DNA from 3 places in the Metabacillus schmidteae genome. Region 2 is predicted to be linked to each of the others. Evidence: a T-box and tRNA genes for the amino acid it is inferred to sense, from the RefSeq annotation. Region 2 holds a T-box; the other regions hold tRNA genes.
What was found. The T-box of region 2 lies ahead of ileS (isoleucine--tRNA ligase). A T-box ahead of a tRNA ligase gene usually reads a tRNA of that ligase, here a tRNA-Ile.
Positions count from the first base shown of each region.

Region 1: it has a tRNA-Ile gene. The T-box ahead of ileS (isoleucine--tRNA ligase) is inferred to sense a tRNA for this amino acid. The anticodon was not compared.
Region 3: it has a tRNA-Ile gene. The T-box ahead of ileS (isoleucine--tRNA ligase) is inferred to sense a tRNA for this amino acid. The anticodon was not compared.

Region 1 covers NZ_CAESCH010000002.1:904,367-915,016, forward strand. The annotation lists rRNA gene HWV59_RS25180 (16S ribosomal RNA) at 1-615, shown strand, start outside; rRNA gene HWV59_RS25185 (23S ribosomal RNA) at 790-3,718, shown strand; rRNA gene rrf (5S ribosomal RNA) at 3,974-4,089, shown strand; tRNA gene HWV59_RS25195 (tRNA-Val) at 4,113-4,188, shown strand; tRNA gene HWV59_RS25200 (tRNA-Thr) at 4,340-4,415, shown strand; tRNA gene HWV59_RS25205 (tRNA-Lys) at 4,565-4,640, shown strand; tRNA gene HWV59_RS25210 (tRNA-Leu) at 4,653-4,738, shown strand; tRNA gene HWV59_RS25215 (tRNA-Gly) at 4,749-4,823, shown strand; tRNA gene HWV59_RS25220 (tRNA-Leu) at 4,830-4,918, shown strand; tRNA gene HWV59_RS25225 (tRNA-Arg) at 4,926-5,002, shown strand; tRNA gene HWV59_RS25230 (tRNA-Pro) at 5,071-5,147, shown strand; tRNA gene HWV59_RS25235 (tRNA-Ala) at 5,162-5,237, shown strand; tRNA gene HWV59_RS25240 (tRNA-Met) at 5,260-5,336, shown strand; tRNA gene HWV59_RS25245 (tRNA-Ile) at 5,366-5,442, shown strand; tRNA gene HWV59_RS25250 (tRNA-Ser) at 5,454-5,546, shown strand; tRNA gene HWV59_RS25255 (tRNA-Met) at 5,591-5,667, shown strand; tRNA gene HWV59_RS25260 (tRNA-Asp) at 5,672-5,748, shown strand; tRNA gene HWV59_RS25265 (tRNA-Phe) at 6,121-6,196, shown strand; tRNA gene HWV59_RS25270 (tRNA-His) at 6,217-6,292, shown strand; tRNA gene HWV59_RS25275 (tRNA-Gly) at 6,298-6,371, shown strand; tRNA gene HWV59_RS25280 (tRNA-Ile) at 6,378-6,454, shown strand; tRNA gene HWV59_RS25285 (tRNA-Asn) at 6,463-6,537, shown strand; tRNA gene HWV59_RS25290 (tRNA-Ser) at 6,543-6,633, shown strand; tRNA gene HWV59_RS25295 (tRNA-Glu) at 6,649-6,720, shown strand; gene glgB (1,4-alpha-glucan branching enzyme) at 7,647-9,569, shown strand; gene HWV59_RS25305 (glucose-1-phosphate adenylyltransferase) at 9,526-10,650, shown strand, end outside.
Region 2 covers NZ_CAESCH010000001.1:2,311,031-2,321,680, reverse strand. The annotation lists gene ileS (isoleucine--tRNA ligase) at 1-2,077, opposite strand, end outside; T-box leader at 2,179-2,406, opposite strand; gene HWV59_RS11100 (DivIVA domain-containing protein) at 2,478-2,984, opposite strand; gene HWV59_RS11095 (YlmH family RNA-binding protein) at 3,111-3,887, opposite strand; gene HWV59_RS11090 (YggT family protein) at 3,976-4,239, opposite strand; gene HWV59_RS11085 (cell division protein SepF) at 4,246-4,695, opposite strand; gene HWV59_RS11080 (YggS family pyridoxal phosphate-dependent enzyme) at 4,697-5,383, opposite strand; gene pgeF (peptidoglycan editing factor PgeF) at 5,387-6,223, opposite strand; gene HWV59_RS11070 (YlmC/YmxH family sporulation protein) at 6,317-6,571, opposite strand; gene sigG (RNA polymerase sporulation sigma factor SigG) at 6,723-7,604, opposite strand; gene sigE (RNA polymerase sporulation sigma factor SigE) at 7,646-8,365, opposite strand; gene spoIIGA (sigma-E processing peptidase SpoIIGA) at 8,493-9,425, opposite strand; gene ftsZ (cell division protein FtsZ) at 9,938-10,650, opposite strand, start outside.
Region 3 covers NZ_CAESCH010000001.1:1,959,418-1,970,067, forward strand. The annotation lists partial or broken gene HWV59_RS09230 (erythromycin esterase family protein) at 1-2, opposite strand, end outside; gene HWV59_RS09235 (hypothetical protein) at 10-318, opposite strand; rRNA gene rrf (5S ribosomal RNA) at 853-968, shown strand; tRNA gene HWV59_RS09245 (tRNA-Glu) at 998-1,072, shown strand; tRNA gene HWV59_RS09250 (tRNA-Val) at 1,094-1,169, shown strand; tRNA gene HWV59_RS09255 (tRNA-Leu) at 1,190-1,275, shown strand; tRNA gene HWV59_RS09260 (tRNA-Gly) at 1,289-1,363, shown strand; tRNA gene HWV59_RS09265 (tRNA-Leu) at 1,370-1,458, shown strand; tRNA gene HWV59_RS09270 (tRNA-Arg) at 1,466-1,542, shown strand; tRNA gene HWV59_RS09275 (tRNA-Pro) at 1,548-1,624, shown strand; tRNA gene HWV59_RS09280 (tRNA-Ala) at 1,641-1,716, shown strand; tRNA gene HWV59_RS09285 (tRNA-Met) at 1,740-1,816, shown strand; tRNA gene HWV59_RS09290 (tRNA-Ser) at 1,835-1,927, shown strand; tRNA gene HWV59_RS09295 (tRNA-Met) at 1,957-2,033, shown strand; tRNA gene HWV59_RS09300 (tRNA-Asp) at 2,111-2,187, shown strand; tRNA gene HWV59_RS09305 (tRNA-Phe) at 2,579-2,651, shown strand; tRNA gene HWV59_RS09310 (tRNA-Tyr) at 2,662-2,745, shown strand; tRNA gene HWV59_RS09315 (tRNA-Trp) at 2,757-2,830, shown strand; tRNA gene HWV59_RS09320 (tRNA-His) at 2,842-2,917, shown strand; tRNA gene HWV59_RS09325 (tRNA-Gln) at 3,185-3,259, shown strand; tRNA gene HWV59_RS09330 (tRNA-Cys) at 3,266-3,339, shown strand; tRNA gene HWV59_RS09335 (tRNA-Gly) at 3,353-3,426, shown strand; tRNA gene HWV59_RS09340 (tRNA-Ile) at 3,449-3,525, shown strand; tRNA gene HWV59_RS09345 (tRNA-Asn) at 3,535-3,609, shown strand; tRNA gene HWV59_RS09350 (tRNA-Arg) at 3,643-3,716, shown strand; gene HWV59_RS09355 (macrolide family glycosyltransferase) at 4,017-5,249, opposite strand; gene HWV59_RS09360 (PadR family transcriptional regulator) at 5,705-6,448, shown strand; gene HWV59_RS09365 (ABC transporter ATP-binding protein) at 6,448-8,190, shown strand; gene HWV59_RS09370 (ABC transporter ATP-binding protein) at 8,204-9,997, shown strand; gene HWV59_RS09375 (antibiotic biosynthesis monooxygenase family protein) at 10,019-10,348, shown strand; gene sda (sporulation histidine kinase inhibitor Sda) at 10,463-10,630, opposite strand.

The DNA of each region.
Region 1 (10,650 bases), on a different contig from region 2:
GCCCGCACAAGCGGTGGAGCATGTGGTTTAATTCGAAGCAACGCGAAGAACCTTACCAGGTCTTGACATCCTTCGCTACTTCTAGAGATAGAAGGTTCCCCTTCGGGGGACGAAGTGACAGGTGGTGCATGGTTGTCGTCAGCTCGTGTCGTGAGATGTTGGGTTAAGTCCCGCAACGAGCGCAACCCTTGATCTTAGTTGCCAGCATTCAGTTGGGCACTCTAAGGTGACTGCCGGTGACAAACCGGAGGAAGGTGGGGATGACGTCAAATCATCATGCCCCTTATGACCTGGGCTACACACGTGCTACAATGGATGGTACAAAGGGCTGCAAGACTGCGAAGTCAAGCCAATCCCATAAAACCATTCTCAGTTCGGATTGCAGGCTGCAACTCGCCTGCATGAAGCCGGAATCGCTAGTAATCGCGGATCAGCATGCCGCGGTGAATACGTTCCCGGGCCTTGTACACACCGCCCGTCACACCACGAGAGTTTGTAACACCCGAAGTCGGTGGGGTAACCGTAAGGAGCCAGCCGCCTAAGGTGGGACAGATGATTGGGGTGAAGTCGTAACAAGGTAGCCGTATCGGAAGGTGCGGCTGGATCACCTCCTTTCTAAGGATATGAGGTACGCTTGGTATTTTGTTTAGTTTTGAGAGATCATTAGATCTTTCAATATATGTTCCTTGAAAACTAGATAACGAAAACAATTCAAGTAATTCACTGAGTTTAAACGCTTAGTTTAGTGATTCTCTTATTAATGAAGTAAATGACATCTTCGATGTCGAAGGTTAAGTTAGTAAGGGCGCACGGTGGATGCCTTGGCACTAGGAGCCGATGAAGGACGGTACTAACACCGATATGCTTCGGGGAGCTGTAAGTAAGCTTTGATCCGGAGATTTCCGAATGGGGAAACCCACTGCTCGTAATGGAGTAGTATTTTTACCTGAATACATAGGGTAATAAAGGCAGACCCGGGGAACTGAAACATCTAAGTACCCGGAGGAAGAGAAAGCAAACGCGATTTCCTGAGTAGCGGCGAGCGAAACGGAATTAGCCCAAACCAAGAGGCTTGCCTCTTGGGGTTGTAGGACACTCTATACGGAGTTACAAAGGAACGGAGTAAATGAAGAGGTCTGGAAAGGCCCGTCAAAGAAGGTAACAACCCTGTAGTTGAAACTTCGTTCCCTCCAGAGTGGATCCTGAGTACGGCGGGACACGTGAAATCCCGTCGGAAGCAGGGAGGACCATCTCCCAAGGCTAAATACTCCCTAGTGACCGATAGTGAACCAGTACCGTGAGGGAAAGGTGAAAAGCACCCCGGAAGGGGAGTGAAAGAGATCCTGAAACCGTGTGCCTACAAGTAGTCAAAGCCCGTTAATGGGTAATGGCGTGCCTTTTGTAGAATGAACCGGCGAGTTACGATCCCGTGCAAGGTTAAGTTGATAAGACGGAGCCGCAGCGAAAGCGAGTCTGAATAGGGCGAAAGAGTACGTGGTCGTAGACCCGAAACCAGGTGATCTACCCATGTCCAGGGTGAAGTTCAGGTAACACTGAATGGAGGCCCGAACCCACGCACGTTGAAAAGTGCGGGGATGAGGTGTGGGTAGCGGAGAAATTCCAATCGAACTTGGAGATAGCTGGTTCTCTCCGAAATAGCTTTAGGGCTAGCCTTGAAATGAGAGTCTTGGAGGTAGAGCACTGATTGGACTAGGGGCCCCCATCGGGTTACCGAATTCAGTCAAACTCCGAATGCCAAAGACTTATGTTCAGGAGTCAGACTGCGAGTGATAAGATCCGTAGTCAAGAGGGAAACAGCCCAGACCACCAGCTAAGGTCCCAAAGTATACGTTAAGTGGAAAAGGATGTGGAGTTGCTTAGACAACCAGGATGTTGGCTTAGAAGCAGCCACCATTTAAAGAGTGCGTAATAGCTCACTGGTCGAGTGACTCTGCGCCGAAAATGTACCGGGGCTAAACGTATCACCGAAGCTGTGGATTGTTCTTACGAACAATGGTAGGAGAGCGTTCTAAGGGCTGTGAAGCGAGACCGGAAGGACTCGTGGAGCGCTTAGAAGTGAGAATGCCGGTATGAGTAGCGAAAGAGGGGTGAGAATCCCCTCCACCGAATGCCTAAGGTTTCCTGAGGAAGGCTCGTCCGCTCAGGGTTAGTCGGGACCTAAGCCGAGGCCGAAAGGCGTAGGCGATGGCCAACAGGTTGAAATTCCTGTACCACCTCCTCACCATTTGAGCAATGGGGGGACGCAGAAGGATAGGGTAAGCGCGCTGTTGGATTAGCGCGTCCAAGCAGTTAGGCTGACAACGAGGCAAATCCCGTTGTCACATAAGCTGAGCTGTGATGGCGAGGGAACTATAGTACCGAAGTTCCTGATTCCACACTGCCAAGAAAAGCCTCTAGCGAGGTGAGAGGTGCCCGTACCGCAAACCGACACAGGTAGGCGAGGAGAGAATCCTAAGGTGAGCGAGAGAACTCTCGTTAAGGAACTCGGCAAAATGACCCCGTAACTTCGGGAGAAGGGGTGCTTTTTAGGGTGAATAGCCCGGAAAAGCCGCAGTGAATAGGCCCAGGCGACTGTTTAGCAAAAACACAGGTCTCTGCGAAGCCGCAAGGCGAAGTATAGGGGCTGACGCCTGCCCGGTGCTGGAAGGTTAAGGGGAGAGGTTAGCGCAAGCGAAGCTTTGAACCGAAGCCCCAGTAAACGGCGGCCGTAACTATAACGGTCCTAAGGTAGCGAAATTCCTTGTCGGGTAAGTTCCGACCCGCACGAAAGGCGTAACGATCTGGGCACTGTCTCAACGAGAGACTCGGTGAAATTATAGTACCTGTGAAGATGCAGGTTACCCGCGACAGGACGGAAAGACCCCGTGGAGCTTTACTGTAGCCTGATATTGAATTTTGGTACAGCTTGTACAGGATAGGTAGGAGCCTGAGAAGCCGGAGCGCTAGCTTCGGTGGAGGCGTCGGTGGGATACTACCCTGGCTGTATTGAAATTCTAACCCACAGCCCTGATCGGGCTGGGAGACAGTGTCAGGTGGGCAGTTTGACTGGGGCGGTCGCCTCCTAAAATGTAACGGAGGCGCCCAAAGGTTCCCTCAGAATGGTTGGAAATCATTCGTAGAGTGTAAAGGCACAAGGGAGCTTGACTGCGAGACCTACAAGTCGAGCAGGGACGAAAGTCGGGCTTAGTGATCCGGTGGTTCCGCATGGAAGGGCCATCGCTCAACGGATAAAAGCTACCCCGGGGATAACAGGCTTATCTCCCCCAAGAGTCCACATCGACGGGGAGGTTTGGCACCTCGATGTCGGCTCATCGCATCCTGGGGCTGTAGTCGGTCCCAAGGGTTGGGCTGTTCGCCCATTAAAGCGGTACGCGAGCTGGGTTCAGAACGTCGTGAGACAGTTCGGTCCCTATCCGTCGTGGGCGTAGGAAATTTGAGAGGAGCTGTCCTTAGTACGAGAGGACCGGGATGGACGCACCGCTGGTGTACCAGTTGTCTTGCCAAAGGCATAGCTGGGTAGCTATGTGCGGAAGGGATAAGTGCTGAAAGCATCTAAGCATGAAGCCCCCCTCAAGATGAGATTTCCCATCACATTAGTGAGTAAGATCCCTGAAAGATGATCAGGTTGATAGGTCAGAGGTGGAAGCGCGGTGACGTGTGGAGCTGACTGATACTAATCGATCGAGGACTTAACCTATTAGAAAAGCGGAAGAAGCTTAGCTTTTATCCATAGGGCATTGGAGCGATCGAGCAGAAGTCGTTCTTTGACTTCGTACGAGAGAGTGAAATGACCGTAGGATTTGGCTTCTGTAGCTGGACAAAGTAAGAGCATAAACTCAGTTAGTGAATTGAATTGTGAATCGTTATCTAGTTTTGAAGGAATATAAAAGTTTTTTAAAAAAAAGACTTGAAAAATTCTTTTAAAATAGTATAATCATTCTTGTCGCACTTATCTGGTGATGAAGGCGAAGAGGTCACACCCGTTCCCATGCCGAACACGGAAGTTAAGCTCTTCAGCGCCGATGGTAGTTGGGGGTTTCCCCCTGTGAGAGTAGGACGTTGCCAGGTTGCAATAGAATGTTATACAATACGGAGGATTAGCTCAGCTGGGAGAGCACCTGCCTTACAAGCAGGGGGTCGGCGGTTCGATCCCGTCATCCTCCACCATATGCCGGTGTAGCTCAACTGGTAGAGCACGATCGAATATGCTTCGAAGCTTTGCTTCAGCACACAAATCGAGCTGCTACTTGAATAATCTCTCTGAGATTTGGGTGACTGGTAAGTACGATAAATTAAATCTTAAACTTATATTATTTAAGCCGGTGTAGCTCAATTGGTAGAGCAACTGACTTGTAATCAGTAGGTTGGGGGTTCAAGTCCTCTCGCCGGCACCACTCATTAATTTATAATAATGAGCCATTAGCTCAGTTGGTAGAGCACGTTCGAATATGCTACAAAGCATTACTTCAGCACACGAATCGAGCTGCTTCTTGAATTATCTCAATGAGATTTGGGTGTCAACTAAGAGTGTTTAGTGAAATAGGAGCCATTAGCTCAGTTGGTAGAGCATCTGACTTTTAATCAGAGGGTCGAAGGTTCGAGTCCTTCATGGCTCACCATTTACACACCGTGCGGGTGTGGCGGAATTGGCAGACGCGCTAGACTTAGGATCTAGTGTCCTTGTGACGTGGGGGTTCAAGTCCCTTCACCCGCACCATTAATAATAAGCGGAAGTAGTTCAGTGGTAGAACACCACCTTGCCAAGGTGGGGGTCGCGGGTTCGAATCCCGTCTTCCGCTCCAGTAAGTGCCGGGGTGGCGGAACTGGCAGACGCACAGGACTTAAAATCCTGCGGTAGGTGACTACCGTACCGGTTCGATTCCGGTCCTCGGCACCACTTATATGCGCCCGTAGCTCAATTGGATAGAGCGTTTGACTACGGATCAAAAGGTTAGGGGTTCGACTCCTCTCGGGCGCGCCATAAATATATAGTAGGAAGTCAGACGTGAGATTGAGATCTTAACCTCACATATCCCTTATCCTATAAAACGGGAAGTAGCTCAGCTTGGTAGAGCACTTGGTTTGGGACCAAGGGGTCGCAGGTTCGAATCCTGTCTTCCCGACCACTTTGATATAATTTGGGGCCTTAGCTCAGCTGGGAGAGCGCCTGCTTTGCACGCAGGAGGTCAGCGGTTCGATCCCGCTAGGCTCCACCAATTAAAATTCTATAATGATTATGGCGGTGTAGCTCAGCTGGCTAGAGCGTACGGTTCATACCCGTGAGGTCGTGGGTTCGATTCCCTCCGCCGCTACCATTTTGATTATATGAATATTAACACCAGATGGACCTTTAGCTCAGCTGGTTAGAGCAGACGGCTCATAACCGTCCGGTCGTAGGTTCGAGTCCTACAAGGTCCACCATTTGCTTATACGGAGGAATACCCAAGTCCGGCTGAAGGGATCGGTCTTGAAAACCGACAGGGGTGTCAAAGCCCGCAGGGGTTCGAATCCCCTTTCCTCCTCCATTTTGTTCTTGGAATTATAAGCAATAGTTATACTTCTTAATTATCGCGGGGTGGAGCAGTCTGGTAGCTCGTCGGGCTCATAACCCGAAGGTCGCAGGTTCAAATCCTGTCCCCGCAACCAAATTGGTCCGGTAGTTCAGTTGGTTAGAATGCCTGCCTGTCACGCAGGAGGTCGCGGGTTCGAGTCCCGTCCGGACCGCCATTTAAATGAAATAAATTATCTACTTATATTTACTCTAGCCTTAATACAGAGTAAGAGGGTTTCAATAAGCGACCGAGCGAACACCGCAGCGTATGTCAATACGTGAGGATGTGAGTGAGAGAGCTGACGAAGAGATTCGAAGCTTAGTGGAAGCCGTAAACCATATTGGCTCGGTAGCTCAGTTGGTAGAGCACGCCCGAATAAGCTACTCTGAATATACTTCAGCGTACTCATCGAGCTGCTTCTTGAATCATCATCCTGAGATGAGGACGATCTTCAAATTGCCAAAGCTCTAATACTTTTAAAGTATAGATTTAAAAGTAGGTACTTGAAAAGCTAATTTGCATCTTTTTTCAAATACACATTAATTATGGCTCGGTAGCTCAGTTGGTAGAGCAATGGACTGAAAATCCATGTGTCGGCGGTTCGATTCCGTCCCGAGCCACCACTTAATAGAATAAAGTAATGGCGGTTGTGGCGAAGTGGTTAACGCATCGGATTGTGGTTCCGACATTCGTGGGTTCGATTCCCATCAGCCGCCCCATGTACGCGGGTGTAGTTTAGTGGTAAAACCTCAGCCTTCCAAGCTGATGATGAGGGTTCGATTCCCTTCACCCGCTCCAATAAATGGGCCTATAGCTCAGCTGGTTAGAGCGCACGCCTGATAAGCGTGAGGTCGATGGTTCGAGTCCATTTAGGCCCACCATTTATTATTCCGCAGTAGCTCAGTGGTAGAGCTATCGGCTGTTAACCGATCGGTCGCAGGTTCGAATCCTGCCTGCGGAGCCATATATGGGGAAGTACTCAAGTGGCTGAAGAGGCGCCCCTGCTAAGGGTGTAGGTCGTGTAAGCGGCGCGAGGGTTCAAATCCCTCCTTCTCCGCCATTTTTATATTTTTATGGCCCGTTGGTCAAGCGGTTAAGACACCGCCCTTTCACGGCGGTAACACGGGTTCGAATCCCGTACGGGTCATCTCAAAAACACTGTTGCTGAACAGTGTTTTTTTGTGCTTTCGAAAAGGTGTAGGTATATTTCACTTTTATCTATCATCCCTCTAATGAAAGGCACTCTGACTAGCTACCAAGCCCGTAATATTCTTCACCCCTAATAAAAGACAAATCAACGGGTTTCCGAGCCTGTAATGTCCTTCACCCCTCTAATGAAAGATAAATGAACTAGCTACCGAGCCCGTTATGTCTTTCATCCCTCTAATGAAAGACAAATGAACTAGCTACCGAGCTCGTAATGTCCTTCACCCCTCTAATGAAAGACACTCTGAATAACTACCAACCCCGAAATGTCCTTCATTCCTCTTACAATAGACATTCCAATAGGATTCAAGACCCCTTTAGTCCTTCATTCTAAATTAAATATTCATATTACTATTCACAGTATAATCTATACGTCTTATTAAATAAAAAATTCCTGTTAATAAACAAATGGTAAAACAAATAATATTGCTTTACTAAAATATTTTACTTTCTTTTGATTTATTGTATAACCTAAGGAGATACCCTTTATAAATTCAGAAAAACCCCAATATTTCACCTCGAAATAATTCAACAAATTCCAACAAAAAGTCGAAAAAACTATTTTATTCATATAATATTTTACCCTTTGATACTATAGGTTTTAAACTAATAAAACGGTTTAGTACAAACATTAGATACTATATCCAATGATTAAATTTTTTCCTATAATGCTGGGATATCTCCTGTTTAGTTCCCTCGGCACTTTTACAACTAAAAAACCTCTTAAATTTTAAAAGAATAATAATAATAATTGTTTGAAAAACTCTTGTTGTTTTATGTCGGAAAAAAGAGCGTTTTCAAAAAAGGGATTCATTTGTAAGTCTTGAATCTTTAGCATAGATAATAATAAGTGAAAGGGTGACTTCAGTGACCATCACGTCTCCAACAGATTATGATATTCATTTATTTCATGAGGGACAGTCTTTTGAAAGTTTTCGTGTTTTTGGAGCGCATCTTACTGAGCAGGGTGGCAGTAAAGGTACGTCCTTTTGTGTTTGGGCTCCACATGCTAAACAAGTTAATGTAGTTGGAAATTTCAACAACTGGAATGGGCAACATCATCGAATGGAAAGGGTGAATGAGGAGGGAATATGGAATTTATTTATTGAAGAACTAGGAGAAGGTGAAATTTATAAATATGAAATCATTACATCTAATGATCAGATTTTATTAAAGGCAGATCCTTATGCATTTCAATCTGAATTAAGACCAAGAACTGCATCAGTTGTTGCCGATTTATCAGGCTTTACTTGGACAGATCAGAAATGGAAAAAAAGAAAACGTCTGAGAAAGCCGTATGATCGTCCTTTAGCCATATATGAAGTTCATTTAGGGTCATGGAAGTTAAAAGAAGATAATGAGCTATACAGTTACCAAGAATTATCTGAGATGCTCATCCCATACGTATTGGAACATGGTTTTACACATATTGAGCTTCTGCCAATCATTGAACATCCTTATGATCGTTCTTGGGGATATCAAGGTACAGGGTATTTTTCTGCAACAAGCCGTTTTGGTAAGCCAAAGGATCTCATGCAGTTTATCAATGCGTGTCATGAAGAAAATATAGGAGTCATTATTGATTGGGTACCTGGCCATTTTTGTAAAGATGCTCATGGGCTTTATATGTTTGATGGTCAACCAACATATGAATATGCAAACGAACATGATCGTGAAAATTACATATGGGGAACTGCAAACTTTGATCTTGGAAAAACAGAAGTACAAAGCTTTTTAATCTCAAATGCTTTGTATTGGATTGAATACTTCCATATTGATGGCTTTAGAGTTGATGCTGTTGCAAATATGCTGTATTGGCCAAATTCCAATGAATTAGTGGAAAATCCTTATGCTACTTCTTTTTTAAAGAAATTAAATGAAGCAGTATTTTCTAAAGATCCAGACATTTTAATGATTGCTGAGGATTCTACTGATTGGCCGATGGTTACCGCTCCTACCTCGTCTGGTGGTCTTGGCTTTAACTACAAATGGAACATGGGTTGGATGAATGACATTCTATCATATATGGAGGCCTCTCCAGAGGATAGGTATGATCTCCACCATAAAGTAACATTCTCCTTAATTTATGCTTTTTCTGAAAACTTCATTTTACCTTTTTCCCATGATGAAGTTGTACATGGAAAAAAATCATTATTAAATAAAATGCCAGGTGATTATTGGCAGAAGTTTGCTCAATTAAGACTCCTATATGGATTTATGTTTACACATCCAGGTAAGAAACTATTATTTATGGGAGGTGAGTTTGGTCAGTATGATGAGTGGAAAGACTTAGAGCAGCTGGATTGGATGCTGGAAGACTATGAAATGCACAACAAAATGAGAGTTTATTTCAAACAACTGCTTTCTATCTATTCAAAACAGAAGCCACTCTTTGAATTGGACCATTCGGATAAAGGGTTTGAGTGGATTGATGTAGATAATCGGGATCAAAGTATTTTTTCTTTTATTCGAAAAAGTAGAAAAGAAAATGATTTACTTGTCGTGATACTGAATTTTAAGCCTGTTGTGTATCATGATTATAAAATTGGAGTCCCATTAGATACAGAATATGTTGAGGTTATGAATAGTGATGCAATAGAGTATGGAGGATCCGGTCAAACGAATCCTAAGAATTTAAAAGCGATTGAAGGAGAATTTCATGGAAGACCTTATCATCTTTCCATGACAATTCCACCATATGGAGCAGTTATTTTACGTGCAGTCAAAAAAAGAGGGGAGAATAAACATGGGAAAAAAACAGTGCGTCGCGATGTTACTAGCAGGGGGTAAGGGGAGCCGATTAAGCTCACTAACAAGAACTTTAGCAAAGCCGGCTGTTCCATTCGGAGGAAAATATAGAATTATCGATTTTACGTTAAGTAATTGTACCAATTCAAGCATTGATACAGTTGGTGTCTTAACACAGTATCAGCCGCTTGTTTTAAATTCATATATTGGTATTGGTAGTGTATGGGATCTAGACCGGAAGAATGGCGGGGTAACAGTACTGCCTCCTTATTCTGAATCCTCAGAAATGAAGTGGTATAAAGGTACGGCAAGCGCAATCTATCAAAATATAAACTATATCAAACAATATGACCCTGAATATGTTTTGATTTTGTCAGGAGATCACATTTATAAGATGGATTATTCAAAAATGCTAGACTATCATATTGAAAAGAACGCTGATGCATCAATATCAGTTATTGAGGTTCCATGGGAAGAGGCTAGTCGCTTTGGCATTATGAATACGAATGAAAACATGCAAGTAGTTGAATTTGATGAAAAGCCGGCAAATCCAAAAAATAATTTAGCTTCTATGGGAATTTACATTTTTAAATGGTCTATATTAAAAGATTATTTAGAGATGGATGAACGTAATCAGTATTCTAGTCATGACTTTGGAAAAGATATTATTCCTTTATTACTAGATGAAAAACGCAATGTCGTTGCATATCCATTTAAAGGCTATTGGAAGGATGTAGGAACTGTAAAAAGCTTATGGGAAGCAAATATGGACTTACTTAATGACGATTCAGAGTTGAATTTATTTGATCGTAATTGGAAGGTATATACAGTTAATTCAAATCATCCGCCACAGTTCATCGCAGAAGATGCAGTTGTTACAGATTCGTTTGTAAACGATGGATGTGTCATTATGGGGAAGGTTAATCATTCCGTTTTATTCCAAGGTGTTACTGTTGGGAAAAATACAGCAGTTAAAAACTCTGTTCTCATGCCGGATTGCGTTATTGGAGAAAATGTTTTTATTGAAAATGCTATTGTACCTAGCGGCATAGAAATCCCAAATGGTACAGTTATTTGTCCGGATACAAACTCAGATGAAATTCTATTAGTAACAGATGAAATT
Region 2 (10,650 bases):
CTTTAACACGTTTCGTTAACTTGTTAAGTTTCACAAGCATATAACGGTCTACATCACGTAAATTTTCCAGGCTTACTGAATCTGTTGCCGGATTAAAGTCACTTAAGTTTCCTAATAAGAAACGGAACGTATTACGAATTTTTCTATACACTTCTGCAACTTGTTTAAGAATAGCATCAGATACACGTACATCAGCTTGGTAATCAACTGAAGCTACCCATAAACGAAGAATATCTCCTCCAAGTTGATTCATAACCTTAGCGGGTACGACTGTGTTCCCTAAAGATTTACTCATTTTACGACCTTCACCATCTAAAGCAAATCCATGGCTTAGAACACCTTTGTATGGTGCTTTACCGGTAACAGCTACTGCAGTCGATAAAGATGAGTTAAACCAACCACGATATTGATCTGAGCCTTCAAGATATAAATCTGCCGGTCTTTGGAGATCTTCTCTTTCTAATAAAACAGCTTGATGAGAAGAGCCTGAATCAAACCAAACATCCATAATATCATTTTCTTTTGTGAACTTACCGTTTGGACTTCCTTCATGGGTAAATCCTTCTGGTAAAAGATCTTTCGCTTCACGTTCAAACCAAATATTTGAACCATGATCACGGAACAAGTTTGATACATGCTCAATTGTTACATCTGTGATAATTGGTTCACCATTTTCAGCATAAAATACCGGAATCGGTACACCCCATGCACGTTGACGAGAAATACACCAATCTCCACGATCACGGACCATGTTATAAAGACGTGTTTCTCCCCATGCAGGTACCCATTTCGTTTCATTTACAGCTTTTAAAAGGTCATCGCGGAAATCTTTAATAGAAGCAAACCATTGTGCTGTCGCACGGAAAATAGTTGGCTTTTTTGTTCTCCAATCATGTGGATAAGAGTGTGTTATAAACTGAAGCTTTAATAATGCTCCAACTTCTTGTAGTTTTTCTGTGATCGGTTTGTTCGCTTCATCGTAAAATAATCCTTCAAAACCAGGGGCTTCGTTTGTCATATATCCTTTTTCATCAACAGGACATAATACATCCAAGCCATATTGCATCCCAACAACAAAGTCATCTTCCCCGTGACCTGGTGCTGTATGAACACAACCAGTTCCACCATCACTTGTTACATGCTCTCCAAGCATAACTAATGATTCACGGTCATAAATTGGATGCTTTGCTACAACACGATCGAGCTGAGAGCCTTTTAATGTTTGTGCAACTTCATAATTTTCCCAACCGATAGTTGAAGCTACTGATTCTACCAGCTCTGATGCAACTAAATACTGATCACCATCTGCTGCAATTACACTGTATTCTAATTCAGGATGTACTGAAATACCTAAGTTAGCTGGCATTGTCCATGGAGTTGTAGTCCAAATGACAATTTTTACATCATTTGAAAGAACACCTTTTCCATCTTTCACAGGAAATGCTACATAAATTGATGGAGAGCGTTTGTCAGCATATTCAATCTCTGCTTCTGCAAGAGCTGATTCACTTGATGGAGACCAATAAACAGGTTTTAACCCTTTGTAGATATATCCTTTTTTCGCCATTTCACCAAATACTTTTATTTGCTGTGCTTCATATTCCGGCTTCAATGTAACATAAGGATTTTCCCAATCACCACGAACGCCAAGTCGCTTAAATTGCTCACGTTGACCATTGATTTGCTCCCATGCATATTCTTCACAAAGCTTACGGAACTCTGCTACCGACATTTCTTTTCTTTTCACTTTTTTATTTTTTGTCAAGGCTGTTTCAATTGGCAAACCATGTGTATCCCAACCAGGTACATAAGGAGCACAATATCCAATCATAGATTTGTAACGGACAATAAAGTCCTTTAAGATTTTATTTAAAGCATGACCCATATGAATGTCACCATTAGCATATGGAGGACCATCATGTAAAACGAAAAGAGGACGGTCTTTTGTACGTTCCTGTACCTTTTCATAAATCTTCATTTCTTCCCATTTTTCTTGAATTAATGGTTCTCTTTTAGGTAGGTTCCCTCTCATTGGAAAATCTGTCTTTGGCATCAGAAGGGTATCTTTGTAATCCATCTTTATTCCTCCACATTCATTAAACTTATTTAGCTATTTTTCTGTTTCTATCTCATAAGGTTATTTAAGCCCTTGTAAACACAAAAAACCTTCTCATCCCTACAAGGGACGAGAAGGTTATCTCGCGGTACCACCCTATTAGATTAAATCTGTTATTTAATCCGCTCCAGCATTCGTAACGTGAATGTATCGCCATTGCTTACTTATTAAACATGTTCAGCATGGAACTCCAGGGTGATGTTCATCTTTATCCTTATGTCGAGCTTCCACCGTCCTCGATTCGCTTAAATAAGGTTGTTAAAGACTACTGTCCCTTTCACCGTTTAACATTTGTGTTATGAGTTTTTAAAAAATATCTACGTTTCCGTATTATATGCGATAAAAAAACAAAAAGTCAAGTTTAGCTTTTTGTTTCTTCTGCTTCACCAAAAATAGGCTCCACTTCATACTCTAATAAATGATCCCAATCATCGTTTTTTAGAAGATCCAGTTGAGCTTCAATTAGCATTTGGAATCGAGTTCTAAATACTTTTGATTGTTTTTTAAGTTCTTCAATCTCCATCGCAATTTTTCTGGATTTTGATAATGATTCATTAATGATACGGTCGGCATTTTTCTCAGCTTCTTTAATAATAAGCTTTGATTCTTTTTGTGCATTACGCTTTACTTCTTCAGCTGCTTCTTGTGCGATCACAATTGATTTATTCAATGTCTCTTCAATATTGGTAAAGTGACCTAGTTTTTCATTTAATTCTGTTACACGTGATTCTAATTCTTTCTTTTCGCGGATAATCATCTCGTAATCTTTAATGACTTGATCTAAAAATTCATTTACTTCATCCTCATCATATCCACGAAACCCTTTATTAAATTCCTTATTATGGATGTCTAAAGGTGTTAAAGGCATGGATGCCACCTCCAATATGTAGTGAAATAGTTAATCCTTGACAACATTATAAATCATAATTCGACAGGTTTGTTGAAAATCCTGCTAATTCTTTTAAATTATTTTGTTTTTAATCTCACACAGGTGTCATTTTTGCTTACTAATAACAACTCTAACTCGATCTTTTTTCGTTCTCCCTTCGATTGAAGTCAATTTACTTCTTCCGTATCCTCGAATTGACAAAGTATCTCCTTCACGACATTCAAACGAGGCAGAATCCACAACCTTCCAGTTTACCTTTACATGACCATTTGTGATAAGAGGTTGAATTTTTTGACGTGATAAATTATATATTGCTGCTCCTACCACATCCAGTCGCAATGAGGAGACTGTTGTGACCATTTCTTGCACATCTTCTTTGTTCGGAATAAATGAATGTACATCTAAATTCTTCAAAGAAATTTTAGCTCGGCCAATCTCATTAAAATTCGCAAAAAGATAATCAGAAATCTCGCTTGCACATATAAAATGTACCATATCATTATAAAATCGAATGTCTCCAAATTTATTTCTCTTTAATCCCAGGCTCATTAAAGACCCTAACACTTGCCTATGCTGCAAAGTAATAAATTTCGAGGCATACTGCACTTCAAACAACGCTAATTGAAAATCTTCTTCTTTGACCTCATAGTAATCAGGATAGAGTAAAGCGCGTTTCCTTTCTGTATCGTCAACACCTCCAGAAAAAGTTACCCTAACATCTAAATGTTCCCCAATAACCGAAGAAACAATTTCCTGTTCACGAGGGTCTAGAAAATCTGTAAGCTTTGGACTATATTGATTCAGTACGTTTTCCTTCCATTCGATAACTTGATCGATAAATTGCCGTTCTTCGTGGCGAAAATGCTGGTAAATTTGATTCATAGTTCAACTCCGTATATAAAAAATAGTAGAAAATTTCGCTTATCGCCAATTTCTCACAGTAAAAAAAGAGGGACTATTTATATAGTCCCTAGCCAATCATACTAAATATTGAAGCAACACCATATGAAGCAAATCGTAAAGCTAAGATTGCGACGATTGGTGAAATATCGATCATTCCTAATGGAGGAATAATTTTTCGGAAAGGCTCTAAATACGGTTCACAGATTTTAGCCAAAAATTGACCAAAACCTGACTCTCTAGCTCCAGGAAACCATGAAAGTAATATGTATACGATAAGCGCATACGAGTAAAACGTTATAAGAGTATTAATGATACTAAACAATGTACCCATGTTTGCCTACCACCTTTGATGATCATCTTCTGATACTAATTCTGATATCGCTCCCGATACATCCACATTATCAGGGGTGCATAAAAAGATATTTGTGCCAATACGCTGAATATCCCCACCAATAGCATAAACGGTGCCACTTAAGAAATCAACTATTCGTTTTGCTTGGTCTCTTTGAATGCTTTGAAGATTAACAACGACAGCTCGTCGATTTTTTAATTGATCTGCAATCTCTTGTGCTTCGGCGTATACTCTTGGTTCAGATAAAACCACTTTAGATGATTTTTGAACACTTTGCAAACTTACAACATTTTGTTTAGATGATTGAGTTGTTTTTTGCGGAAATGTTTGGGGCTGTGGAACCTCATATTCCGATTCTTTTGTTTCAGGCTCTTCGTATTCATATTCTTCTTCATCTAAGGCAAAAAAGCTTTTAAATCTATTTTTAATTGACATATTATACACCTCCAGTTTCATTTCCAACAAGTGAAGTACCAATTCTTATATATGTTGCACCTTCCTCAATTGCGATCTCATAATCATTTGACATTCCCATTGATAACTCGTGGCAAGGTGCAGATTGTAACTGTAATGCTTGTACATCATGTTGAAGTTGTTTTAACTTTTTAAAGCAATTTCTTATAACTACCTTATTTTCAGTGTTTGGGGCCATTGTCATTAATCCAACAACTTGAATATTTTTGTAAGTAGTTAACTGTTGGATGAAATCAACAACCTCTTCTGGTGAGCAGCCATGTTTAGATTCTTCTCCAGAAGCATTTACTTGGACAAAACATTTCATTGGATTACTAGCTCTTTTATCAATTTCTTTTGCTAATGACAATCTATCAAGTGAATGAATGAAATCAACTTTATCAACGATATTTTTCACTTTTCTCGTTTGGAGCGAACCGATAAAATGCCATGTTGGTATATTTCCCAGTTCTTTTACCTTTTCATTTAGTCCATCATCCCGGTTTTCACCAAGATGACGGACACCAGCTTCCAACGCTTTCTTTGCACGTTGAACACTTACATATTTTGTAACGGCTATGATGTTAATTTCCTTTGGATTTCTACCAACCCGTTTACATGTAGTTTGTATTGTATTTTGAATAGCATAATAATTTTCCTGTATGTTCATCTTTTAGAGGGTAACCTCCTCATTTATTCCAATAAAGCTAAGCATTCTGCCTGTTAGACCATTATCCCTTCGGTGTGAGAAAAATAATCCTTTCTCACAGCTTGTACATAGGTCTGAAACTAGTATGTTTTCTTTAAAAATACCTGCATTTCGTAAATAATGCTCATTTAGGAGCTTTAGATCTAGCTGATATTTCCCATTCGATAATGGATTGTAAGGCATTGAGCCATGTACTAACACTTGTTTATCAATTGATGAAATTACTTTATCATCAACGATATAGCAGCATCCACCTATAGAAGGTCCGATCGCAACGAAAATATCTTTTGCATCTACCTCTTCCTCCTGCTGCCACAGTTTCACCATCTTACCAGCAATATCCTTAACTGTTCCTTTCCACCCTGCATGAGCCACCCCTATAAGTGAATGTTTAGGAGCAATAAAGAACAACGGGACACAATCTGCAAAACATAGTGATAACATGATACCTTTTTCAGATGTATACAATCCATCACATGCTGCTACTCCATCTTCGTATACATGTGTTCCCTTGCCACTGCTGGATTTGTTCACTTTCATAATCTTGTCTGAATGAACCTGCTCAGCAAAAACCCAATTTTTTAATGGAAACGAGAGTGCCTTCGCAAGAGTTTCACGGTTCTCCCTAACATCTTCAGGCTGATCTTGTACATGAAGGCCTAGGTTTAAAGATGTAAAGTACCCAGTACTTACACCACCAGATTTCGTGGAAAAGCCAACTTTCAGACCGGTTAATAGATCATTCCAGTCCGATAAAGTTAAATGGGTTTTGTCACTTTTTTCAAAAACATTAGCTTTCATATATGTTCAACCCTTTATTTCGACATTTAATGTATACTATTTCACTTTATTTTACCACATTTTCCCCGTAACGTTTAGCTTTTGAGTGAGAATTTATTCGTCTTGTAGCTCAATTTGTCGATTCATTCTAACTAAAATGACATCTTCTCCAATTTTGACAATATTTCTCCAAGGAATAATAAATTCTTCTTCTTTCCCAAAAAAACCAAGCATTTTTCCATTCCCATTAATAATAATAGCCTGAATCTTACCAGTTGTAACATTAATATCGAAATCTCCAATATTCCCCATCTTTTTTCCATCCGAAACATTGACTACATCTTTTGATTGGAACTCAGAAATATACATAACCTTCCCTCCAATGTCCTTCGTCGGTCGTTACGTTTACTAACTCCCCTCATACATATCTATGATAGATAGGGTACGAACTATTCAAAACAAGCGAATTTTTCTTCTAATTTAATCATAAAAAAGAAAAGGCTCCTCATAATGAGCAGCCCTAGTTTTGAATATTTTTATTCATTTGTTTAATTGCAGCTTTTTCAAGTCTTGACACCTGCGCTTGAGAAATCCCGATTTCTTCTGCAACCTCCATTTGGGTTTTACCTTGGAAGAAGCGTTTTCTTAAAATTAGCTTTTCCCGACTATTTAGTCGCCTCATTCCCTCTTTTAAAGCTAATTCTTCAATCCATTGAATATCACGATTTTTTTCATCACTTAATTGATCCATTACAAATATTGGATCTCCACCGTCATTGTAAATTGGTTCAAACAATGATACTGGATCTTGGATCGCATCAAGTGCGAAAACGATCTCCTCATGAGGAACATCAAGCTCTTTAGATATTTCCTCTGCAGTTGGTTCTCTAGATGTTTCGCTCATTAGTCGTTCTCTTACTTGCAGCGCCTTATAAGCAATGTCTCGTAGTGAGCGGGAGACGCGGATTGGATTATTGTCTCTTAAGTATCTACGGATTTCTCCGATAATCATTGGTACAGCATATGTTGAAAATTTGACATTCTGGCCTAAGTCAAAATTATCGATGGATTTCATTAATCCTATACAGCCAACTTGAAACAAATCGTCAACAAATTCTCCTCTGTTGTTAAATCGCTGGATTACACTAAGTACCAATCTTAAGTTGCCATTTACCAGCTCTTCTCTTGCTGATAAGTCTCCGTTTTGCATTTGCTTAAATAGCTCTCTCATTTTCTCATTCTTAAGAACTGGAAGTTTTGAGGTATCTACTCCACAAATTTCGACTTTATTTCTTGTCACATTTTTCCCTCCTAACAGGAGTTGCTGTACAGAGTTAAGTATCTCCTCGACAGGAAAAAATATGCACAAGCTATAACCGTCACTTAAAGCAGATATCCTCATCTTTCTTGATATTATTGGCTTTGTTTGGATTAAAAAAATTTTTACACCATTTTGTTAAATTCTTTTTGCAATCTTTTAATTATTCTTTTTTCAAGTCTTGAAATATAGGATTGGGAAATACCAAGCATGTCTGCGACGTCTTTTTGAGTTTTTTCTTCCCCGCCCTGTAATCCAAATCGAAGCTCCATAATTTGTTTTTCACGATCATTTAATTGCTGAAGTGCTTTTAAAAGTAATTTTCTATCTACATTAGCTTCAAGATCCTTCGTAATAATATCATCTTCTGTTCCTAACACATCAGATAGCAATAGTTCATTTCCATCCCAGTCAATGTTTAATGGTTCATCAAAAGACACCTCAGAACGAAGCTTGTTGTTTCTCCTTAAATACATTAAAATTTCATTTTCTATACAACGAGAAGCATATGTAGCAAGTTTAATTTTCTTTTCTGGATTAAAGGTGTTAACAGCTTTAATTAATCCAATAGTACCTATACTGATTAAATCCTCGATGTTAATACCTGTATTCTCAAATTTTCTCGCAATATATACAACAAGGCGCAGGTTCCTTTCGATTAAAATGGATCTTGCAGCCTGATCTCCAGATGGCAGCTTTTGCAGTAATACTTCTTCCTCTTCTTTCGAAAGAGGTGGTGGTAATGCTTCACTACCTCCTATATAATAAACCTCATCAGATTTGATCCCTAGTTTAATTAATAACTTATACCACAAATAAGTAAGGTGTAATTTTAATTTTTTCATTTTCCTCCTCCTCCTCCTAAAAATCTACAGTTTATGCACACTTATAACAATTTCTAAATAATTTCAAAAGAAAATTTACTCTATCGTACTAAATGATCACAAGCAGAGTAAGATAGAAGTAGAATTATTAAGACACCTTCTGAATCGATGGTCCTTGGAGCATTTTAGGATGAACAATACACTCATACGCGTCCTCAGAAGATAAAGTTGTTCGATTTAAACCAATAATTGTTTTCTGCACTTTAAACGTTTCGTTTTTGGTTTCAATCCAAACCTCATCAGGTTTAAACCCAAGCAGAAACTGATGCTCACTTCCTACAACGCGATAAGGGATTATTCGAACCCTATGTTCCCAAGGATGACTTTCATTTTCCTGTTCACTCATAGCTTTCATTACATCATCCTGAATTGCTTGGTGAACAAGAACTTTCGGAAGAAATTCCTGGATTTTTAATGTATCAATAATCATAACAGGACTTCTTGTAATGGGATCAAACAACTGATTCCCACTATCAACTAGTCCCTTCAAAGTAAACTGAACATCATCAACAGTTATCTGAACTTTTACTAACTGATCATAATGTATTTTCTTTGCTTCAATTCCTTCTAAGCTATTTCTAGCAAACAACCATAATACTGGAAAACCAATAATGACAAATAACCAGCTTATCGGGTGACCAAATCCAGTAGAATTTGTCATTAAAATTCCTTCCAGATATGTCATTTCCTGCTGTAGAAAATAATGAACTCCTATCATACCACCGCCAACCAAAAAGGTTACAAAATAAAAGGTAAGGAGCCCTTGGAAGAAAAAACGAAATCTTTTAAAACCAAATGCTGAAAAAACCATTAAAATGGAGATAAACATTTTGCCAAATGGATCAGTAGCAAAAAATGCTAATGGTGTAAACATCATGATCACAATACTGGAACCTATTAAGGCAGCTATGACCATTCGAATTTTTTTTATTTTCCTTTTTAACACAATTGCTGTTAGCACAAGTAGAAGTAAATCAAAGGAAAAGTTTAAAAGCCAAATTACGTCTAAATAAATAGACATCTTCTACCCCTTTCCTTCCTGCCATAACGAATCCCTCCTCTTATCTATCCCACTAAATAGTAGTTCAATAGATGAGCACCTAATGGAAATAGTATAAAGCCAATAGGATAGGAAGTCTGTCATTTACTGCCGAGAAACAGTAAGTATTTTTGAAAGATTATTAGAATTTTTGTCGAGTGAAGATTAGCAGTAGATAGAGAACTTTCTCACTTGAATGAGCTCACAAAAACACTTATAGATTATAATAGGAATATAGGAAAGAATAGAATGACATAATGAACAACATGAGGAAGGATGAAAAAAAAGAGTACCCGGAGGTACTCTTTTCAGACTGTTGACAAACGCTCGCTTTCTTCGTTACTCACCTTGCTGTGGTGCTCATTACCAACCCCGGTAACTCCGCTCCTCACAAGGTTTTCGTGCCTCGAAAGCAAGCGTTAGCAATCAGTCTGAAGGGCTAGCGATTTTTACTTTGTCTACAAACTGAAAAGAGTACCCGGAGGTACTCTTTTTTATCTGCGTTTGTTTCTATTTCTTAAGAAGGTAGGAATATCTAACGCTTCTTCTGTTTGCTGCTGTTGTTGAGCATTACCACGACTGATTGATTCTTGAACCGGTTCCTCACGGTGAGTTTCACGTTTTGGAGCAGGTTTAGATGCATTATTACCAAATGAACGAGTATTTTGCGGTTTCAATGGGTTCATTTCTTGTTCAGTGAAACCAGTCGCAATAACTGTAACAATAATTTCATCTTTTAGATTTTCATTAATTACAGACCCGAAAATCATGTTTACATCTTGATCTGATGCCGTTGCAACAATATCAGCAGCTTCCTGAACTTCATATAAACTTAAGTTCATTCCACCCGTAATGTTCATAAGAACTCCTTGTGCACCGTCAATAGATTTTTCTAGTAAAGGACTCGAGATGGCTTTTTTAGCAGCCTCAGCAGCACGATTCTCTCCTGTTGCAACCCCGATACCCATTAATGCTGAACCACGATTGGACATAATCGTTTTTACATCTGCAAAATCAAGGTTTATAAGACCAGGTGTTGCAATTAAATCTGAGATACCCTGTACACCTTGTCGTAAAACGTTATCCGCTTCTCTAAATGCCTCAAGCATAGGAGTATTTTTATCCACAATTTCAAGTAGACGATCGTTTGGAATAACGATTAATGTGTCCACTGATTCCTTCATAGATGAAATACCGCCTGCAGCCT
Region 3 (10,650 bases), 350 kb from region 2:
ATCCCTCTATTATTGTTTGTATTCTGCATTGTAGGAGTTTTCACCTGAATGTACTGATAATAAGGTGTCAGCATAACCAACAAGTCTGTTTACAATTTCATCAGCGAGTAAATAAACAAGCTGATGATGTTTATTATTATGTAAATCAGGATCATCAAAAATAATCGTTGTATTGATAAAAATGTGTTTTGTGTCATACAAGTTGTAATGGATAATAGCCTTTCCGGGTGCTCCACCTGTTAATGGATCCTTAAAGGATGGTAAAAAAATGTACCATTCTTCAGCGGTAGGAGAGCGGAAATTTTTAGTGAAAGTCATTCCTTTAATTTCTTGTTCAATTTTCTGCTTAAGTTTCTCGTCTATTACATCAACAATCCTTTCATTGGACAATGTTCCACCTCCAGAAGGTAATCATCAGGTTTGCATAACATAGGCATCTAGTACAATACTTATTATCTTAGGGTATTAATACAAATTAGATATTAACGCTCATTTTTGACCTTATATACATAATGAAGGTATAAGTGATGTTTAGGTGTAGTTATAGTGTTTACCTCTAAGGAAATCATTATGTCAGAGTAAAAGCATTAGATCATAAAAATAGTAGAGGGGAAATTTTTTTGAAAAAATTAATTTAGGGTCTTTTATTTTTCGAATAAGGATGTTATTATATTTCTTGTCTTCAAAAGAAGTCGCAAAAGATTTATTAGAAAAGTTATTGACACTTTCATCGTAGCTGTGTTACATTATAAATCCTGTGTCATTGTAGGAAATGGACACGGAAAATGAAATAAAAAAAGTTCTTGCTTTTTTTGAAAAACTTACTATAATAAGAAATGTCTCTAAAAAATGTCTGGTAATGATGGCGAAGAGGTCACACCCGTTCCCATGCCGAACACGGAAGTTAAGCTCTTCAGCGCCGATGGTAGTTGGGGGATTCCCCCTGTGAGAGTAGGACGTTGCCAGGCTGACCACATAGGTCACTACTATAAAATTTGGCCCGTTGGTCAAGCGGTTAAGACACCGCCCTTTCACGGCGGTAACACGGGTTCGAATCCCGTACGGGTCACCATATTTGCACACTAAGTGCTTCGGAGGATTAGCTCAGCTGGGAGAGCACCTGCCTTACAAGCAGGGGGTCGGCGGTTCGATCCCGTCATCCTCCACCATATAGAGTTTCACACACCATGCGGGTGTGGCGGAATTGGCAGACGCGCTAGACTTAGGATCTAGTGTCCTTGTGACGTGGGGGTTCAAGTCCCTTCACCCGCACCATTAATAATAGTAAGCGGAAGTAGTTCAGTGGTAGAACACCACCTTGCCAAGGTGGGGGTCGCGGGTTCGAATCCCGTCTTCCGCTCCAGTAAGTGCCGGGGTGGCGGAACTGGCAGACGCACAGGACTTAAAATCCTGCGGTAGGTGACTACCGTACCGGTTCGATTCCGGTCCTCGGCACCACTTATATGCGCCCGTAGCTCAATTGGATAGAGCGTTTGACTACGGATCAAAAGGTTAGGGGTTCGACTCCTCTCGGGCGCGCCATAGTACGGGAAGTAGCTCAGCTTGGTAGAGCACTTGGTTTGGGACCAAGGGGTCGCAGGTTCGAATCCTGTCTTCCCGACCATTTAATAATTAGATTTGGGGCCTTAGCTCAGCTGGGAGAGCGCCTGCTTTGCACGCAGGAGGTCAGCGGTTCGATCCCGCTAGGCTCCACCAAATGAAATATTTTACTTTTTTATGGCGGTGTAGCTCAGCTGGCTAGAGCGTACGGTTCATACCCGTGAGGTCGTGGGTTCGATTCCCTCCGCCGCTACCATTAACACATATGTATATTGGAGGAATACCCAAGTCCGGCTGAAGGGATCGGTCTTGAAAACCGACAGGGGTGTCAAAGCCCGCAGGGGTTCGAATCCCCTTTCCTCCTCCATATGTTTTTTTACTTCAATTACTTATTATCGCGGGGTGGAGCAGTCTGGTAGCTCGTCGGGCTCATAACCCGAAGGTCGCAGGTTCAAATCCTGTCCCCGCAACCAATTAAAGTTGACGATGCTACGTCGATTATTCTTCATAGCGAGGAAACACAGTAGTGCTGTAAAGTGCAACCAATATTGGTCCGGTAGTTCAGTTGGTTAGAATGCCTGCCTGTCACGCAGGAGGTCGCGGGTTCGAGTCCCGTCCGGACCGCCATTGATTGATATTTTTAAAAGAAACAAATTATTATTGTAATTTAAGTATCGTGTAAGAGGGTTTCGATAAGCGAGAAGGTCGAGGAAGCGACTAAGCGAACACCGGAGCGTATGAGAATACGTGAGGATGTGAGTGAGGGAGCTGACGAAGAGATTCGAAGCTTAGCGGAAGCCGTAAACTTGATTTAGCTCGGTAGCTCAGTTGGTAGAGCACGCCCGAAAAAGCTTCCCTGAATATACTTCAGCGTACTCATCGAGCTGCTTCTTGAATAATCATCCTGAGATGAGGACGATTTACAAATTGTCAAAGCTATAATACTTTAAAAGTCTTAGATTAAAATTAGTTACTTGAAAAGGTAATTTTCATCTTTTTTCAAATACACATTAATTATGGCTCGGTAGCTCAGTTGGTAGAGCAATGGACTGAAAATCCATGTGTCGGCGGTTCGATTCCGTCCCGAGCCACCTTTCATGTGGAGGGGTAGCGAAGTGGCTAAACGCGGCGGACTGTAAATCCGCTCCTTAGGGTTCGGCAGTTCGAATCTGCCCCCCTCCACCATTTAATATAATAGGGGCATAGTTTAACGGTAGAATAGAGGTCTCCAAAACCTTTGGTGTGGGTTCGATTCCTACTGCCCCTGCCAACGAAATAATGGCGGTTGTGGCGAAGTGGTTAACGCATCGGATTGTGGTTCCGACATTCGTGGGTTCGATTCCCATCAGCCGCCCCAATTAAGCAATTAGTTGAAAATAAAGGATTTTAATTAAACTTTATTTTTGTCAGAAATATTTCAAAATATCCTCTTGCTGGTTTCTCGCTAAAGATAATTTTAGTTGGAAACAGTAATATAAAGAGAGTAATTTTTATAGAGACACTGAGAATACTTAGTAGTCGACGATATTTCGCGATATTTCCTTTCAGAAATATCACAAAATATCCTCTTGCGGTGCAGTCTCATGTAGAATATTCAGGAAGTACTTTCATGCAGCATATTCAATGGGCTATAGCCAAGCGGTAAGGCATCGCACTTTGACTGCGACATGCGTTGGTTCGAATCCAGCTAGCCCAGCCATTTTAAGGCATCATAGCCAAGTGGTAAGGCCGAGGTCTGCAAAACCTCTATCCCCGGTTCAAATCCGGGTGGTGCCTCCAATCTATCTTTAATGCGGGTGTAGTTTAGTGGTAAAACCTCAGCCTTCCAAGCTGATGATGAGGGTTCGATTCCCTTCACCCGCTCCATTACATATTAAATTTCATAAATGGGCCTATAGCTCAGCTGGTTAGAGCGCACGCCTGATAAGCGTGAGGTCGATGGTTCGAGTCCATTTAGGCCCACCATGATTTTGTTCCGCAGTAGCTCAGTGGTAGAGCTATCGGCTGTTAACCGATCGGTCGCAGGTTCGAATCCTGCCTGCGGAGCCATTTTTATGGAGAAAACAAACAATAAACGAATATGCGCCTTTAGCTCAGCAGGATAGAGCAACGGCCTTCTAAGCCGTCGGTCAGAGGTTCGAATCCTCTAAGGCGCGTCTTTCAAAGGTCAGATTTGATTACGAAATGTGTATGTTTCATAATCAAATCTGACCTTTTTATGTAACTACAATTGTTTTAATCGTTGCTTGTGGGTAGCTCTCAGTTTGACAAAATATAATGCATATAAAAAGGAAACCCGCCGCGAACAAGACGAGTTTCCTTTATTTTATTACTGTCTATGTAAGTGTAGAGACAGGAGGATTCCGTGTTAGTTTACACGTTATGAAAGTATAAATTAGCAGCGAAGAAGTTTAATCGACGTAGTGATCATTTTTAAGTACAAAGTATAAGTGCAACTACGCATCACGCTTCACCTTTACAGGCTCGCCAATCGACGAGTTTTCTTTATAAAATCTCATTATTTCAGATACGGCTCTTTTGTAACCGCCTTTTTCTTGTAAGAGAGTTCCAAATTCAGAGCATTTTTGTTTATATTCTTTATTGTTTAATATTTTCAATAAAGATTGTTTCAGTTTCTCTGTATTGCATTCTTTTAAATGGATGCCACAACCTAAACGTTCAACTTGTTGTGAGATCATTTCTTGTTCTTGTTGTTGAGGATATAGGATTAAGGGAACTTTAAAATACAAACCTTCTTGGACACTGTTCATACCTCCATGTGTTACAAAGATGTCCACCTTTTGCAGCAGGTCTATTTGGTTCACATAATCATAAAGAATAAAGTTTTCGGGTATATAAGAAAAATCAGTTTCTTTCTTTTTTTTGCCTAAAGACATGATAAATGTTGCTTCGATATCTTTAAATGCTTGAAAACAATCTTCATAAAAATCCTTATTATCCCCAAATATACTTCCTAAAGAAATATAAACGATTGGTTTTTTACTTATAGGTAATGTTACTTTTTCTTCTTCGATGCGTTCCGATATAGAAGGGCCAACAAAACGATAAGTATGATCAAACACATGACAGTTTGGTGTAAATTCCGCAGCAGTATAGACAATATTTAATTTTTCTTTACTACTCAATGCATCTAAAAGAGGGGGTTTCTTCATATTGTACTTTTTGCATAAATTATTTTGGATAGATAATGCTTTAACTAAATGTTTTAAATCTCCTCTTGCAAATTGAAACACTAAATTTAAAAGCTCTTTTGGAATATTTAAAAATGATTCGTGAAATGGAAATGTTGTTGTGGAACAAATAGTAGGAATATTTTTGATTTGGCCTACATATTTCCCCCAAGTTGCTAAGGAATCATGAATAATATAGTCAGGTTCTTCTCTGTCTATTTCGTTTAATAAAAATTCCAACATTTTTTCAGTGCTTTCTATACAAACCCTAAAAACAATGGGGAAGTACTTCAGCTGTTCTTCTGTATAATTGGTATCTTCTAAACGATCGATGCTATAAGGCATATAAATAGCCCCTGTTTCTTCAATTTTTTCCTTTAAATGTGGAAAAGAGTAGTATAATACTTCTTCTCCTTGATTAATCAATTCTTCCACTAAAGCGAGAGTTGGATTTGTATGACCATGAGCGGGAATATTAAAAAATATAGCTTTACCCAAGAAAATTTCCCCTTTTATTTAATAAAGTAATTATTTCCATATTATATAGTTCAATTATACACATGATAACCAGGTACCTCGCACTATTTTGCTAAAGAAACTTACATACTCTTTAAGAAGAGATCATTATGCATATGAAATGAATGAACAGAAAATACTTATAATTGCAATGATTTCTCGAGGGGAGTTCTTGAATATATGCTGATGGAGCATTGGATTCTTGGAGCGATGTGGTTGTTTGCTTTGGGGAAAGTTTCATATGAAAAGTAAGGGGATTCCAAACTAAACCTGTTTTATTTTTGGAATCCCAATTTATTTTCCTTAAAAATAACACAATGAACTAATTGTCCACGGTTACAATCTTCATTCATTGCTGAATTATCAAAAAATTGTTGTATTTTAAAAATATATCGATTAAAATTTATCGTAATAGTTTAATTGAGTGGAGGTTTCATATGTTAGGAAATATAAGTCAAGAAATGTTAACGTTGCTTACCTATATAAGCCGCAAAAAAATTAAGCAGGAAGAACTATTTGCAACCCTTAATGATGAAATAGAGAATCTTAGTAGTTGTCTTAATGAAGCAATTGAAAAAGAATTTATTCATAAAGATGACGGGGAAGTCCTTTCCTTAACACATAGAGGCTTAAAAACCGCACTAAAGTTTTTTGATAAGCAGCCCCATTTAAGAGAAAAAATGAAGTCAAAATTCACAAAACGCAGAGGTATTATTCAGCTTGCGATTATACAGCTATTAAAAGAAGAACCCAGGCATGGCTACCAAGTGATGAAACAGTTAAAGGAGAGAAGCGGTGGTTACTATTCTCCGAGTGCAGGTACCGTTTATCCTGCTTTACAGGACCTGGTTGAAAAGGAACTGATTGAACTTAAAATGGATGGCGAGAAAAAAATATACTCATTAAATGAGGCAGGGTTAGCTTTTATAAATGAGTTAATTCATGAAGAAGACGAGACTTTCTGGCAGGAATGGACAATGCGATTGCGATGGAAGCAGTCTGAGGAAGCTTCACTCGTACGAGAAGAAATGGGTAAGCTTCAATTAGAATTTCATTATGCGATGAAAAAGGTACTATCTGAACCAGAGTTTGCAAACGATATTCTTTCTATTCTTCAGACTTGCAGAAACGAGTTAATCAATTGGTCCGAAAAACAGCAAAAAAGTAAAGGCGAGATGTGATGAAATCTATAAAAAAACTTATACCATATGCAAAGCCATACAAGCTCTTTGTGATCCTTGCTCCACTATTAATGGCTTTAGAGGTGACGATGGATTTATTACAGCCACTTCTTTTGCAAAAGATCATTGATTATGGAATTGCTGCGAATGATACATCGTACGTTATTCAAATGGGAACGTTTATGCTTGTTGCTGCGATTATTGGTTTAGCTGGTGGTATTGGTTGCACGATTTTTAGCACAAAATCAGCAATTAATATTGCCACAGATATTCGGCGGGATTTATTTAAAAAGGTCGAACATTTGTCAAGTGAGAATCGCGACAAAGTTGGTATTGGTAAACTGATCACTAATGTCACAAGTGATATCAATTCAGTTCAAACGGCGGTTATGATGACATTGCGTGTATTTGTAAGGGGGCCTCTTCTCTTTATTGGTAGTGTCACGATTGTATTTTTTCAAGCAAAAGAGCTATTTCCGATTTTAGTTGTCTTAATTCCAATTCTGCTCTTTTTCATCATCCTGCTTTCAAAAAAAGCGGGCATTTGGTTTAAACGTGTTCAAGAAGCATTAGATCAGCTAAATACAAAACTTCAGGAAAGTATTGCTGGGATTAGAGTTGTGAAAGCTTTTGTAAGAAAGGATTATGAAATAAATTTATTTCAAAAAGTGAATGTTTCACTAACAAATAAAACAAAAACCGCTGAACAAATTATTACGATACTTATGCCAGTCCTGCTTTTTGTCATAAATATTGGAATGGCTGTTGCACTCATTTTTGGCGTTTTTCCGATTGGAGGAAGCACAATTCAAGTTGGTGTTATTTTAGCTTTTATTAATTATCTAAATATTATTTTAATGGCGCTCACATCTAGTAGTATGGTTCTTATGCAACTGATGAGAGCACTGCCTTCAGCGGATCGTATTCAAGAAGTTTTGGAAATAAATACGCATATGAACCGAGCTGAAAGTACGATTGATGTGATGCCGATTATTGGAGATATTGAATTCCGAAATGTATCTTTTTCATATAGTAAAAATGGTGAGCATGTATTAAATTCAATCTCATTTTCTGCTAGACATGGTGAGAAAATTGGGATTATTGGTGCAACTGGAAGTGGTAAAACAACATTAGTTAAATTGTTTCCAAGATTATATGATGTGGATGATGGTGAGATTTTAATAGATGGAAAGAATAGTAAGAATATAAGCTTGAAACGTCTCCGTGCTTCTATTGGATATGTTACACAAAAACCATTTTTATTTTCAGGAAGTATAAGGTCCAACCTGATTTATGGTAAAGAAGATGCATCAGAATCAGAGATTCAATTGGCTAGTAAGAATGCTTGTGCAGAAGAGTTTATTGAGAAGCTTGAAGCTCGGTATGATTATTCCTTAACACAAGAAGCTACAAATTTATCCGGTGGGCAAAAACAACGATTATCTCTTGCAAGAGCATTTGTCCGAATGCCATCTATCCTTATTTTAGACGATGCAACATCGGCAGTTGACGCTCGTTCAGAAGCAACAATTCTTGAAGCTTTAAAGTCCTCTTATTCAGAGACTACGATTCTTATGGTTGCATCAAAAATTTCTTCCATTCTTGATGCAGATAAAATTCTTGTTATGGATGAAGGGAGTTTAGCGGGAGTAGGAACACATGCTGAATTATTGGAATCATGCTCTGTTTATCAGGAAATCTATCATACTCAAACACAGAATGGAGGTGTAATGGTTGAGTAATAGTATTACGAGAATGCAGCAATCAACTGGAGGACCAGGACCAAAAGGAAGGATACCGGGACCGGTTGCGAAAACAAAAGATCCTAAAGGTACATGGCGGAGAATTTGGTTGTACATGAAAAAACAAAAAGTGAGTTTGATCATTTCGGTCATTCTTGTTATTTTATCATCCATATTAAGTCTTCTTGGTCCATATTTTATTGGAGTCATTATTGACCATTACATTCTCCCGAAAGATGTATCCGGTACAATTCGAATGGTATGGTTGCTTGTCGGCATTTATTTTGCTACATCCATTATCACCTGGCTTCAAAGCTATGTAATGGTGGATATATCGTTAAAAACAATTAAAGTATTACGCGAAGATTTATTCGCAAAATTACAAACGCTCTCCTTACGTTTTTTTGATCAGCATAAACACGGTGAGTTAATGAGTCGATTTACAAACGATCTTGAGCAGTTAAATCAAGCACTTAGTCAGAGTGTGATCCAGTTTGTATCCTCATTGCTTACAATTATTGGTGTTACAATCGCTATGTTTTCCCTGAATTGGGTATTGGCCATTGTGTCATTTTTGATCATTCCAGTAATGCTCTATGTTACGAAAAAAATCGTAAGTGTTAGCCGTAAAAACTTTTCGCAAAGGCAAAAAGATGTTGGTGAATTGAATGGCTTTGTCGAAGAAACGATAAGTGGTGGAGAGGTTATCTCATTATTTAATAAAGAAGAGGATACTTTCAGCCGTTTCAATGAGGTAAATGAAAGGCTGCGTAGTTCTGCGATTAAAGCAGACATGTTTTCAGGAACACTTGGTCCATTTAATAACTTTTTAAGTAATATAGGGTTGGCTATCGTCATTGCAGTTGGAGCTTTAATGGCACTTAACGGACACACAACTATTGGGATTATTGCGTCCTTTGTTACGTATTCCAGACAGTTTACAAGACCCATTAATCAGTTATCAACTTTGCTCAACTCAATTCAAGCTGCATTAGCCGGGGCGGAGCGTGTTTTTGAAACGATGGATGAGGTCCCTGATTTAAATGACAAAAGAGATGCAGTTCAGGTTAATTCGTTAAAGGGAGAAGTACTATTTAAAAATGTTGACTTCCAATATGACGAAAACAAACCTATTTTAAAAGATATTCATTTTTCTGCAAAACCTGGAGAAATGATTGCTTTTATTGGGCCAACTGGCTCTGGTAAAACAACAATAATTAATTTGCTTATGAGGTTTTATGATATACAATCTGGTGAGATTTTGCTAGACGGTAGAAATTTAAAGGATTATAAACTTCGAGATTTACGGAAAAGAATCGGTATTGTTCTTCAAGATCCTTATTTATTTTCTGGAACGATTATGGAAAATATACGGTACGGCCGTCTTGATGCAACTGAAGAAGAAGTAATCAAAGCGGCAAAAACGGCGTCTGCACATGGATTTATTAAGCACTTGCCTAAACAGTATCAAACGTTGATAACGTCCGGTGGTCAAAATATAAGCCAAGGTCAAAAACAGCTTCTTTCCATTGCGAGAGCCATATTAGCAAATCCTGATATGTTAATTTTAGATGAGGCAACGTCAAATATAGATACAAAAACTGAAATTGATATTCAAAGAGGAATTCGAAACTTAATTAAAGGAAAAACCAGCTTTGTTATTGCTCATCGGTTAAAAACGATTGAGCAAGCTGATCAAATCATTGTTATCCAAGATGGTGAGGTCATAGAAAGCGGAAATCATAATGAATTGCTTAATCAGCGTGGTTTTTACTTTGAGTTGTATTCCAAGCAAATGACTATTTAACTAATAGAAAGGATGAAGAAAATGTTTGTAAACACAGCAACATTTGAAATCGAAAAAGCATATGAAGAAAGATTAGTAAAGAAAAGAGAACAAGACAAAGAAAAATTGGCTGAAGCGAAAGGGCTAATTTCATTTGAATGCTGGAAAAGAGAAAACTCTGAGACCATAGAATTTGTTTATGTCTCAAAATGGGAATCTCAAGAAGACTTTAAAGCATGGATTTCAAGAGAAGATCATGTAAATGAACATAAGGAAATGAATAAAAAAAGAAGAGAAAATCCTAAGCAAGAACAAGTGAAAATGAAGAAAACACTAAGAGCGTATGAACTTTATGATTCTTCAGAAGAATAATTGGTGATTTTCCTATTTATAAATGTGTTTAATAAAAACGATAAAAGCACAATATCTAATCAAGTATAGATATGTGCTTTTTTACTTCTATTAGTCCACATATTAACTGAATCACTAAACCGATTTATCTTGTAACATAACAGGTAGGGGCATGGAGCGAGATTTCATTTCTTCCAGCAATATTTGCATAAAGTCCTCTGATACATTTAATTTAAGTGCATCTATGTAGGCCTTATAAAGTGTTAAGTTTGAGATAAGTTTGAGAGTGGTAGATTTTCGCATAGTTTAATTAACTCCTTGTA